DNA from 2 places in the Janthinobacterium sp. FT14W genome. Region 2 is predicted to be linked to the other one. Evidence: predicted binding sites of a transcription regulator. Region 2 holds the regulator's gene; the other holds the start of a gene.
The links. The regulator FliA, encoded in region 2, starts transcription of late flagellar genes. The targets are predictions, from matches to a motif close to CTAAAGTTTNNNNNNNNNNNGCCGNTA.

Region 1: the regulator FliA is predicted to act here: its motif matches at 2,310-2,336, upstream of GCN74_RS14105 (DUF5610 domain-containing protein).

What each region holds. Positions count from the first base shown of each region.
Region 1 is NZ_WFLL01000018.1:53,672-58,093, forward strand. Features, by position in the region: gene GCN74_RS14095 (HPF/RaiA family ribosome-associated protein) at 1-270, shown strand, start outside; gene GCN74_RS14100 (GGDEF domain-containing protein) at 534-1,499, shown strand; gene GCN74_RS14105 (DUF5610 domain-containing protein) at 1,606-2,238, opposite strand; gene sbcB (exodeoxyribonuclease I) at 2,382-3,830, shown strand; gene pyrF (orotidine-5'-phosphate decarboxylase) at 3,975-4,422, opposite strand, start outside.
Region 2 is NZ_WFLL01000051.1:16,032-20,453, forward strand. Features, by position in the region: gene GCN74_RS24440 (translation initiation factor Sui1) at 1-69, opposite strand, end outside; gene motD (flagellar motor protein MotD) at 132-908, opposite strand; gene GCN74_RS24450 (flagellar motor protein) at 914-1,660, opposite strand; gene GCN74_RS24455 (RNA polymerase sigma factor FliA) at 1,642-2,373, opposite strand; gene GCN74_RS24460 (MinD/ParA family protein) at 2,419-3,282, opposite strand; gene flhF (flagellar biosynthesis protein FlhF) at 3,275-4,422, opposite strand, start outside.

The DNA.
Region 1 (4,422 bases), on a different contig from region 2:
ACCCGCATCGAAGTCCACCTCAGCGACACGAATGGCCCGAAAGGCGGCGCCGACGATATCCGCTGCGTCATGGAAGCACGCGTTGCTGGCTATCAGCCAATCGCCGTGACCGAGCAAAACGCCACCGTGCACCAATCCGTTGCCGGCGCCACCGACAAACTGAAACGCGCCATCGATAGCGCCCTGGGCCGTCTGCAAGACAGCAAGCGCCACGCCACCGGCAAGAATGCCGTGATCGATGCGGCCGAAGCGGAAGAAACCGCCGAATAATCCCCCCACTGCAGTATTTGCCAGAGACCAAGGCAGCCGTTCAAGGCTGCCTTTGCACATCCGGCCCCGCCTTTCACCTGCCGCAATAACAATAATTAAATTGCAAGCATTCCAGCTTATCAACACGACAAGGAAATAATTGTCGTATTTCTCACAGTAAGTAACATCAAGCAAGCTTTTGCCGTTACAGCCAGGGCCGCTTTACGCTATCATGAAGATACCGGCCCTCTGCTCGCGCGCGCCGGCTTTTTGAAAGTATGATTGTGGAACAGATCGGCAACTTCAGCGCTTCAGGCTGCAACATCGGCGATTTACAGCTATTTCGCGATGGGGCGGACAGCCAGACGGCCGCCATGCTGGCGCCCTGCCCCGTCATGCGCCTCGAAGCGGGCGAAGCCATTGCCGACACCCAGGGCACCAGCCTGTACATCGTCCTGCGCGGCTCGCTGGCCGTGGCCGCGGACACCCACACGGGCATGGATGACGGCACCGTCAGCAAGGTCTTGCCCGGCGAAAGCGTGGGCGAACAATCGGTGCTCGACGAAGCGAGCAACCTGGCCGCCATTTCCGCCCTCGAGGAAACCGATTTGCTGGTGATCGACGCGGCCATCGTATGGGAATTGATCGAGCAATCGAACGGTCTGGCGCGCAACCTGCTGCGGCTGCTGTCCTTCCGCATCCGCGCTGCCAACGCCCTGCTGCGCCGGCGCCAGAAACTGGGCGAGTTCTACCGCCAGCTGTCGATGGTCGACAGCCTGACGGGCCTGTATAACCGCGCCTGGCTGACCGATTTACTGCCGAACATGATCGTCACGGCCCACGGCAGCAGTTCGCCCCTGTCGCTGGTGATGATAGACCTCGACCATTTCAAGCGTTTCAACGACACGCACGGCCACCAGGCGGGCGACCAGGCACTGCGCATCGCCGCGCAGGTGCTGGGCGCCGCCCTGCGGCCCACGGATTTTGCCGTGCGCTATGGTGGCGAGGAAATGATGGTGATCTTGCCCGATACCAACGAAAACGTGGCCCTGCGCGTGGCCGAGCGCCTGTGCGAGCGCATGCAGCAAGCCGTCATCTTCGCCGACATGCGCAACCCGCTGCCGCACATCACGGGCTCCTTCGGCGTGGCCAGCCTGGCGGCCGAACAGGACGACGAGGACCTGATCGCGGCGGCCGACGCGGCGCTGTACCGCGCCAAGGCGGGCGGGCGCAACCGGGTCAGCACCTGATAAAAAGCCCATGGCGTCGTGGCATTGCCTCGCCGTACATTCGTACTGCCTTCGGCAATGCGCCTGGCCCTGGTCACGTTCTCAGGCGCTTCCGGCGCAATAATGATCAGGCAGCCTTGCTGTCGGCCGGCTTGGCAGGCGTAGTTGGCGCCGCAGCGTCATTCTTCTTGCTGCTGTGTGCGGCGACGAAGTCCGCATAGCCCTTCTGCACCAGCGCGTACGTCTTGTCGATATTGCTGGCTATATCGCCTTGTAATACTTTCAAGCCGCCCAGGATGTCGCGCGCTTCCTTGAAGCCTTTTTCCATGCCGCCGCTGATGGTGTCCATGAACCTGGTCAAGGCCGTGTCGTCGTCCAGGCCGGGATTCTGCTTTTTGAACGCGTCAAAAAAACCCGTCGACAGCGATACAATGCGGCTCGCCGTCGCTTCGGCGCTATTGTCCTGCGAGGCCGCGTTCTGGATCGCGTCGTCGCCGTACTGGCCCTTCAGCGCTTCATTGATGTTGGTGATGGCCGTCTTGTACAGCAGCGCCAGGGGCTCGTTTTCCGAGCCGATCGACACATTCAGCGACGCCTGCATGATGGAAGCGTTCAACTGCAGCTTGGTGCGGTCGTTCACGCTCATTTCAGTGTTGACGCCGTCCTTTTGCTGGACTTTATCGTCCTTGCCGGCAACACCCGTACTGACGGAAGTCACGGAAGGAGCGGAATTGCCGCCTGCGGCGATGGGAATTGACACGATAGACCTCCTTGAACGGGCAATGTATGCCACCATGCGGGAAACGCGGTGATGACCATCCTCTCGTGTAGTATCGGCAGGTTTTCAGAAAACTGAAGCGGCCCGGACAATTAAGATAACAATTAAGCAAGCAACGACCATCAATGACTACCCAGACCTTTCTTTGGCACGACTACGAAACCTTTGGCGCCCAGCCGCGCCGCGACCGCCCGGCCCAGTTCGCCGCTATCCGCACAGATGCGGACCTCAACGAGATTGGCGACCCGATCATGCTGTATTGCCAGCCCGCCAATGATTTCCTGCCCGACCCGCAATCGTGCCTGATCACGGGCATCACGCCGCAGCAGTGTCTGCAGCTGGGCGTGCCCGAGCACCAGTTTGCCGCCACCATCGAAGCGGCGTTTTCGGAGCCGGGCACCATCGGCGTGGGCTACAACACCATCCGTTTCGACGATGAAGTCACGCGTTTCCTGTTCTGGCGCAACCTGATCGATCCGTATGCGCGCGAATGGAAGAACCATTGCGGCCGCTGGGACATCCTCGACGTGGTGCGCATGACGCACGCGCTGCGCCCGGAAGGCATCGCATGGCCGAAGCGCGACGATGGCCAGACCAGTTTCAGGCTGGAACACTTGAGCAAGGCCAATGGCCTGGTCCACGAAGCGGCGCACGATGCGCTGTCCGACGTGCGCGCCACCATCGCCCTGGCCCGCCTGATCAAGGAAAAGCAGCCGAAGCTGTTCGAATTCTGCCTGGCCCTGCACAAGAAAGACCGGGTCGCCAGCGAAATGGGCATGCACCTGGCCGCCGGCGAGCGCCAGCCCTTCCTGCACGTGTCCGGCATGTTCCCCGCCGAACGGGGCTGCCTGGGCGTCGTCTGGCCGCTGGCTACGCATCCGAGCAATAAAAATGAGATCCTCGTCTGGGATTGCGCCTACGACCCGCGCGAATTATTTACCCTGGACGCCGACACCATCCGCACGCGCCTGTTCACGCGCAAGGACGCCATGCCGGAAGGCATGACCCGCCTGCCCGTGAAAAGCGTACACCTGAACAAGTCGCCCATGCTGGTCGGCAATTTGAAGACGCTGTCGCCGGCCATGGCTGCGCAATGGGGCATCGATCTGGAGGAGGCAAAGGTCAACGCGCAATTTGCCGCTGCGGCGCCCAACATGGATGCCATCTGGGCCGAAGTGTTCCAGCGCCCGGGCGCGAATGCCGCGCTGGACGTGGATGAAGATTTGTACAATGGTTTCGTCAGCAACGACGACCGCCGCCTGCTCGAATCCTTGCGCCGCGACACGCCCGCCAAGCTGGCCACGGCCCGCCCTTCGTTTGCCGACGAACGCCTGCAGGAACTGCTGTTCCGCTACCGCGCCCGCAATTTCCCGCAAACCCTGAGCGAAGCGGAAAGCCTGCGCTGGGAACAGCACCGCGCCGCCCGCCTGTTCGACGGCGACGGCGGCGCCCGCACCATCGAAATGCTGTTTACGGAAATCGACGTGCTGTCGGAATCGGTCGATGAGCGGGGGGAGGAAATCCTGGGCGAGCTGTACGACTATGCGGAGATGGTCGCGCCCATGCGCGATTAGTTGCACCCAACCAAACCTGCTACGCGTCGGCATAGGCGGCCTGCGATGCTCACCGTACGCCAGTACGGTTGCGCTTCTCGGCCACCTCTTCCTTCCGCTCGCTACGGTTTTGTCAGGTGCTGTGAGGCTGGCTGTCTCTCGTTCTTATACCGAACGATGGGCATTGATCGCATCGCGCGTTTCAATGGCCACGCGCCGCGCCGCGTCGGCGAAATCTTCGCCCGCCTGCGGCGTGGCGTAGATGATGGCGCGCGACGAGCTGATCATCATGCCCATGCCGTTCGCCGTCTGGCCCGCGCCGACGGTGGCGGCGATGTCGCCGCCCTGGGCGCCGATGCCGGGCACCAGCAGCGGCATGTCGCCCACGATGGCGCGCACCTGCGCCAGTTCTTCAGGGAAGGTGGCGCCGACGACGAGCGCGCACTGGCCATTCTTGTTCCATTTATCCGCCACCAAACGCGCCACGCGCTGGTACAGGGGCACGCCGTCCGTGTCGAGGAATTGCAGGTCCGAGCCGCCCGGGTTCGAGGTGCGGCACAGGATGATCACGCCGCGGTCCTGCCACGCCAGGTAGGGATCGAGCGAATCCTCG
Region 2 (4,422 bases):
GCGGCAGGCGGGGCACATGCGGCCCGTTTCGGTGGAATAGACGAGACCGCCCAGGGAGCTGCTTTTCATGAGGGAAAGATAAAAAGGAAGAAAGCGCGATTGTACCAAGCGGCAGCCCGCAGTTGACGAGCTCAGTTGGCTGGCGCCACGGGCGCCGTCGGCACTTCCGTCACCGTTTCCGGGATGCCCGACAAAATCGTCACGGCCACGCGGCGGTTGCGCGCGCGCCCTTCCGGCGTGGCGTTGGGCGCCACGGGGATGTTGTCGGCGTGGCCCACGGCCGTCAGGCGCGCAGCCTTCACGCCGCTGGCGATGAACAGGCGCACGACGGCGCTGGCGCGCGCGGCCGACAATTCCCAGTTCGAGGCAAAGTTCGAATTGCTGATCGGCTGCACGTCCGTATGCCCTTCCACCTGCACGTCGTGCGTGTCGTCCTTGAGCAGCACGGCCACGGCGCGCAGGGCCTGGTCCGATTCCGCCGTCAGGCGCGCCGCGCCCGGGTCGAACAGCACGCTGGCATTGATTTCCACGCTGACGCCGCGGCTCGTCTGCGTGACCCGCACCTTGCCTTCCTTGACCAGCGGCGCCAGGGTGGACGCCAGGTCCTGCGCCAGGCGCGTCATGTGTTCGCGCTCGCGGCGGATGGCTTCCGTGCGGCGTTTCAGGGCGGGATTGGGCAGCGGGATGGCTTGCGGCGCTTCCATGACGATGGGCGGCGCGCCCTTTTCCAGGCTGAAGGCCTGGCCGATGGCGTTCTGGAAGACGCGGTACTTGCCTTCGTTGACTTGCGAAATCGCATACATGACGACGAAGAAGGCGAACAGCAGGGTGATGAAGTCGGCGTACGAAATCAGCCAGCGGTCCTGGTTGTCCGGTTCCTCGTCATACTTCCTGCGCGCGCGCCGCATCATGGTCAGTGCTCGTGCAGCAGGCTGGAGACGCGCTCTTCGATGATGCGCGTATGGTCGCCCGTGGCGATGTCGTACAGCACGGCGGCCGTGATTTCATACTGCAGCACGCGGCGCGAAACGATGGCCTTGAGCTTGTTCGCCACCGGCAGGAACAGCAGGTTGGCCAGGCCCACGCCATAAATCGTTGAGACGAACGCGACGGCGATGCCGCCGCCCAGCTTGCTGGGGTCGGTGAGGTTTTCCATCACGTGGATCAGGCCCAGCACGGCGCCCAGGATGCCGATGGTGGGCGAATAGCCGGCCGCCGATTCCCACACCTTGACGGCCTGGCGCTCGGCCATTTCATAGGCGGAGATTTCCACGTCGAGCAGCTGGCGCAGCTTGTCGGGCGCGATGCCGTCGACGATCATGCGCAAGCCCTTGGCGTTGAAGCGGTCGGCCGTGTTTTCCATCAGGCGCTCGAGGGCCAGCGGGCCGTCGCGGCGCGCCGTCAGGCTCCATTGCCCGATGTCGCGCGCCAGCGCGGCGCGCGTGTCGGCGGGCGGCAAAAACACCCAGCGCAGCATTTCCAGGCCGCGCACGAAGGTGCGCAGCCGCGTCTGCAGCAGCACGGCGCCGAAGGTGCCGACGATGACGATGGCAAAGGCGGCCGGCTGCAGCAGGGAGGCCATCTTGCCGCCCTCCAGTGCCTGGCCGACCAGCAGGCCCGCCAGCGCCAGCGCCAGCCCGATTACGCTGGACCAGTCCACGCCTGCTCCCTCAAGGTTGCGCGCAGGCGCGCGACGGCCTGGGTATGCAGCTGCGAGACGCGCGATTCCGACACGCCCATCACCGCGCCGATCTCCTTCAGGTTCAGCTCTTCTTCGTAGTACAGGCCCATGAGTATTTTCTCGCGTGGCGGCAGCGCATCGATGGCATCGATCACGGATTGCCGGAAATCGGTATCGAGCAGGGAACGCAAGGGGTCGCTGTCCTCGTCCACGCAGTGGCGGTCGAGGAAGCTGTCATTGCCGTCCGGGTCATGAAAATCTTCGTAGTACACGAGCTGGTGGCCGCCGCCGTCGCCCAGCATTTCCTGGTAGTCGGCCAGCGACATCTTGAGCAGCTTGGCCACTTCCGACTCCGTCGGCGGATGGCCCAGGCGCTGCTGCAGGATGCTCATCGCCTCTTCGATCTTGCGCATGTTCTGGCGCATGCTGCGCGGCAGCCAGTCGCTGGTGCGCAATTCGTCGAGCATGGCGCCGCGGATGCGCAGCACGGCATACGTCTCGAACTGCGCGCCATGCGTCTCTTCATAGCGGGTAATGGCGTCCAGCAAGCCGATCATGCCGGCCTGGATCAGGTCATCGACCTCGACCGAAGGCGGCAATTTCGCCTTCATATGGTGCGCCAGACGCTTCACCAGCGGAATGTGTTCCGTCAGCAAATGGTCCTTGTTCGATTTCCCTTTGACCGTGTACATAGGCTGCTTATTGTTTTCTCGTCTTATCTGGTGCTACGGTTGCATTCAGGCGCTGAAATGGTGTGCGCTCCCCGTCTGGCACAAGGTACCGCCCAGCACCGGCGCCGCCGAACGGGCCAGCCGCTCGGCCAGTCCGCGAAACGCCACCGAAGCGCCCGCCAGCGGAAACGCATCGACCACGCTGCGGCCCAGCCGCGCCGCGCGGTGCAGATACTCATCGGCAGGCACCGACCCCATCGAAGTCAGTTTCACGGCCAGGTAGCGGCTTGCCGCCTGCGCCATATTATCGTATACCACTTTTGCCTCGGATTCGGAAGCGCCCGTGACAAGAATGCCAAACGGACGCCGTCCCAGTTCCTGGCTCAGGCGCTTGATCAGGCAGTACGCCGCCTTGATCGAGGTGGCGCTGGTCGATACCTGCACCACGATATCGGACGAGGCCATCAGGGGCACGGGGAAGCAGTCGCCCTCGTCGGCCACGACGCCGTCGACCAGCACGATGCCGCTCTGGCGCGCCAGCACCTCAAAGGTCTTGCCCAGGCGGCGCAATTCGTCTTCGCCCGCATAGTCCATGCTGTCCATCAGGTGGTTGCGCGCGCCCAGGCTGGCCACGCCGAAGCCTTGCGGCACCTGGTGGATTACCTGATTCAGGCCGCACTGCTGGCGCGCCACGTCGCGCAGGCTGGCGCCATGCGCCAGTCCCAGGCGCGATGCCACGCCATCGCTGCCGCCGCTGGCGTCGAGCAGCAGCACGTCATTGCCGCCATAGGCCAGCGAGGCGCCCAGGTTGACCAGCATGGCGCCCTTGTCGTCCTGCGGCGTGGCCGAGAGGAACGTCATGACGCGCGGCTGCGGCCCGGCCAGCATGCGGCGCAAGCCTTCGGCCTGGTCGAAATCGAAATTAGCCAAGGTGCACCCCGCGCGCTTCATTGTTGCGGGCAGCCGCCTGCGCCATCAGCAGCGGCAGTTCGGCATCGGAAAACTGCGTGGCCGCCGCATCGCGCTTGAGCTTGAAGGCACGGTCGATCAGGTAGCCGCGGTCGGCCAGGTACAGGTCTTCCGGCACGCGCTGGCCGTTCGACACATAGAACAGGTTCAGCTTCTGGCGGATCACCACGTCGAGCACGTTGCCGATCGACGCCGCTTCATCGAGCTTGGTCATGATGCAGCCGGCCAGGCCGCTGCCCTGGTAGGCGCGCACCACTTCATTGAGGGTTTCCTGCGTGGCCGTGGAGTTCAGGCACAGCAGGCGTTTCACGTCGGCACCGGCGCCCGACAGCATGGCCACCTGCTCCGTCACCATCTGGTCGCGCTGGCTCACGCCCACCGTGTCGATCAGCACCGTGTGCTTGTTCTTCAATTCCTTCAGGGCGATGCGCAGGTCCGCCTCGTCCTTCACGGAATGCACCATCACGCCGAGGATCTTGCCGTAGATGCGCAGCTGTTCATGCGCGCCGATACGATACGCATCGGTGGTGATCAGGGCCAGCTTTTCCGGGCCATGGCGCATTACGCAGCGGGCCGCCAGCTTGGCCGTGCTGGTGGTCTTGCCCACGCCGGTCGGGCCCACGAGGGCGAACACGCCGCCCTGCTCCAGCATGGCGTCTTCATTGGCCACGGTATTGAGGTTGCGGCTGAGGACCGTCTTGATCCAGCGCATGCTTTGCGCGCCATCGAGGCCGGCAGGCAGCTTGTCGATCAGGTAGCGCGCCAGGCTGGCCGAGAAGCCGGCCGCCAGCATTTCGCGCAGCACGACGGCCTTCTGCGGCTCGCGCTGCTGCGTCGAACCCCACGAGATTTCCGCCAGCTGCGTTTCCATCATGCCGCGCATGGCGCGGATTTCATTCATCATGCCGCTCATTTCGGCAGCGGCGTTCTCTTTGACGTGCGCCAGCGCGCTGGCCATCATCTGCTGCATGCGGGCCATGTCCACTGGCTCGGAGGCAGCCTGGCGCGGCGCGGGCTGGCGCGGCGCGGCGGGGCGCTGGGCCGGGGCGGCGGCGCGCGGCGGCGTGGCGAACTGGGTCTGCAACTGGGGACGGGGCTGGG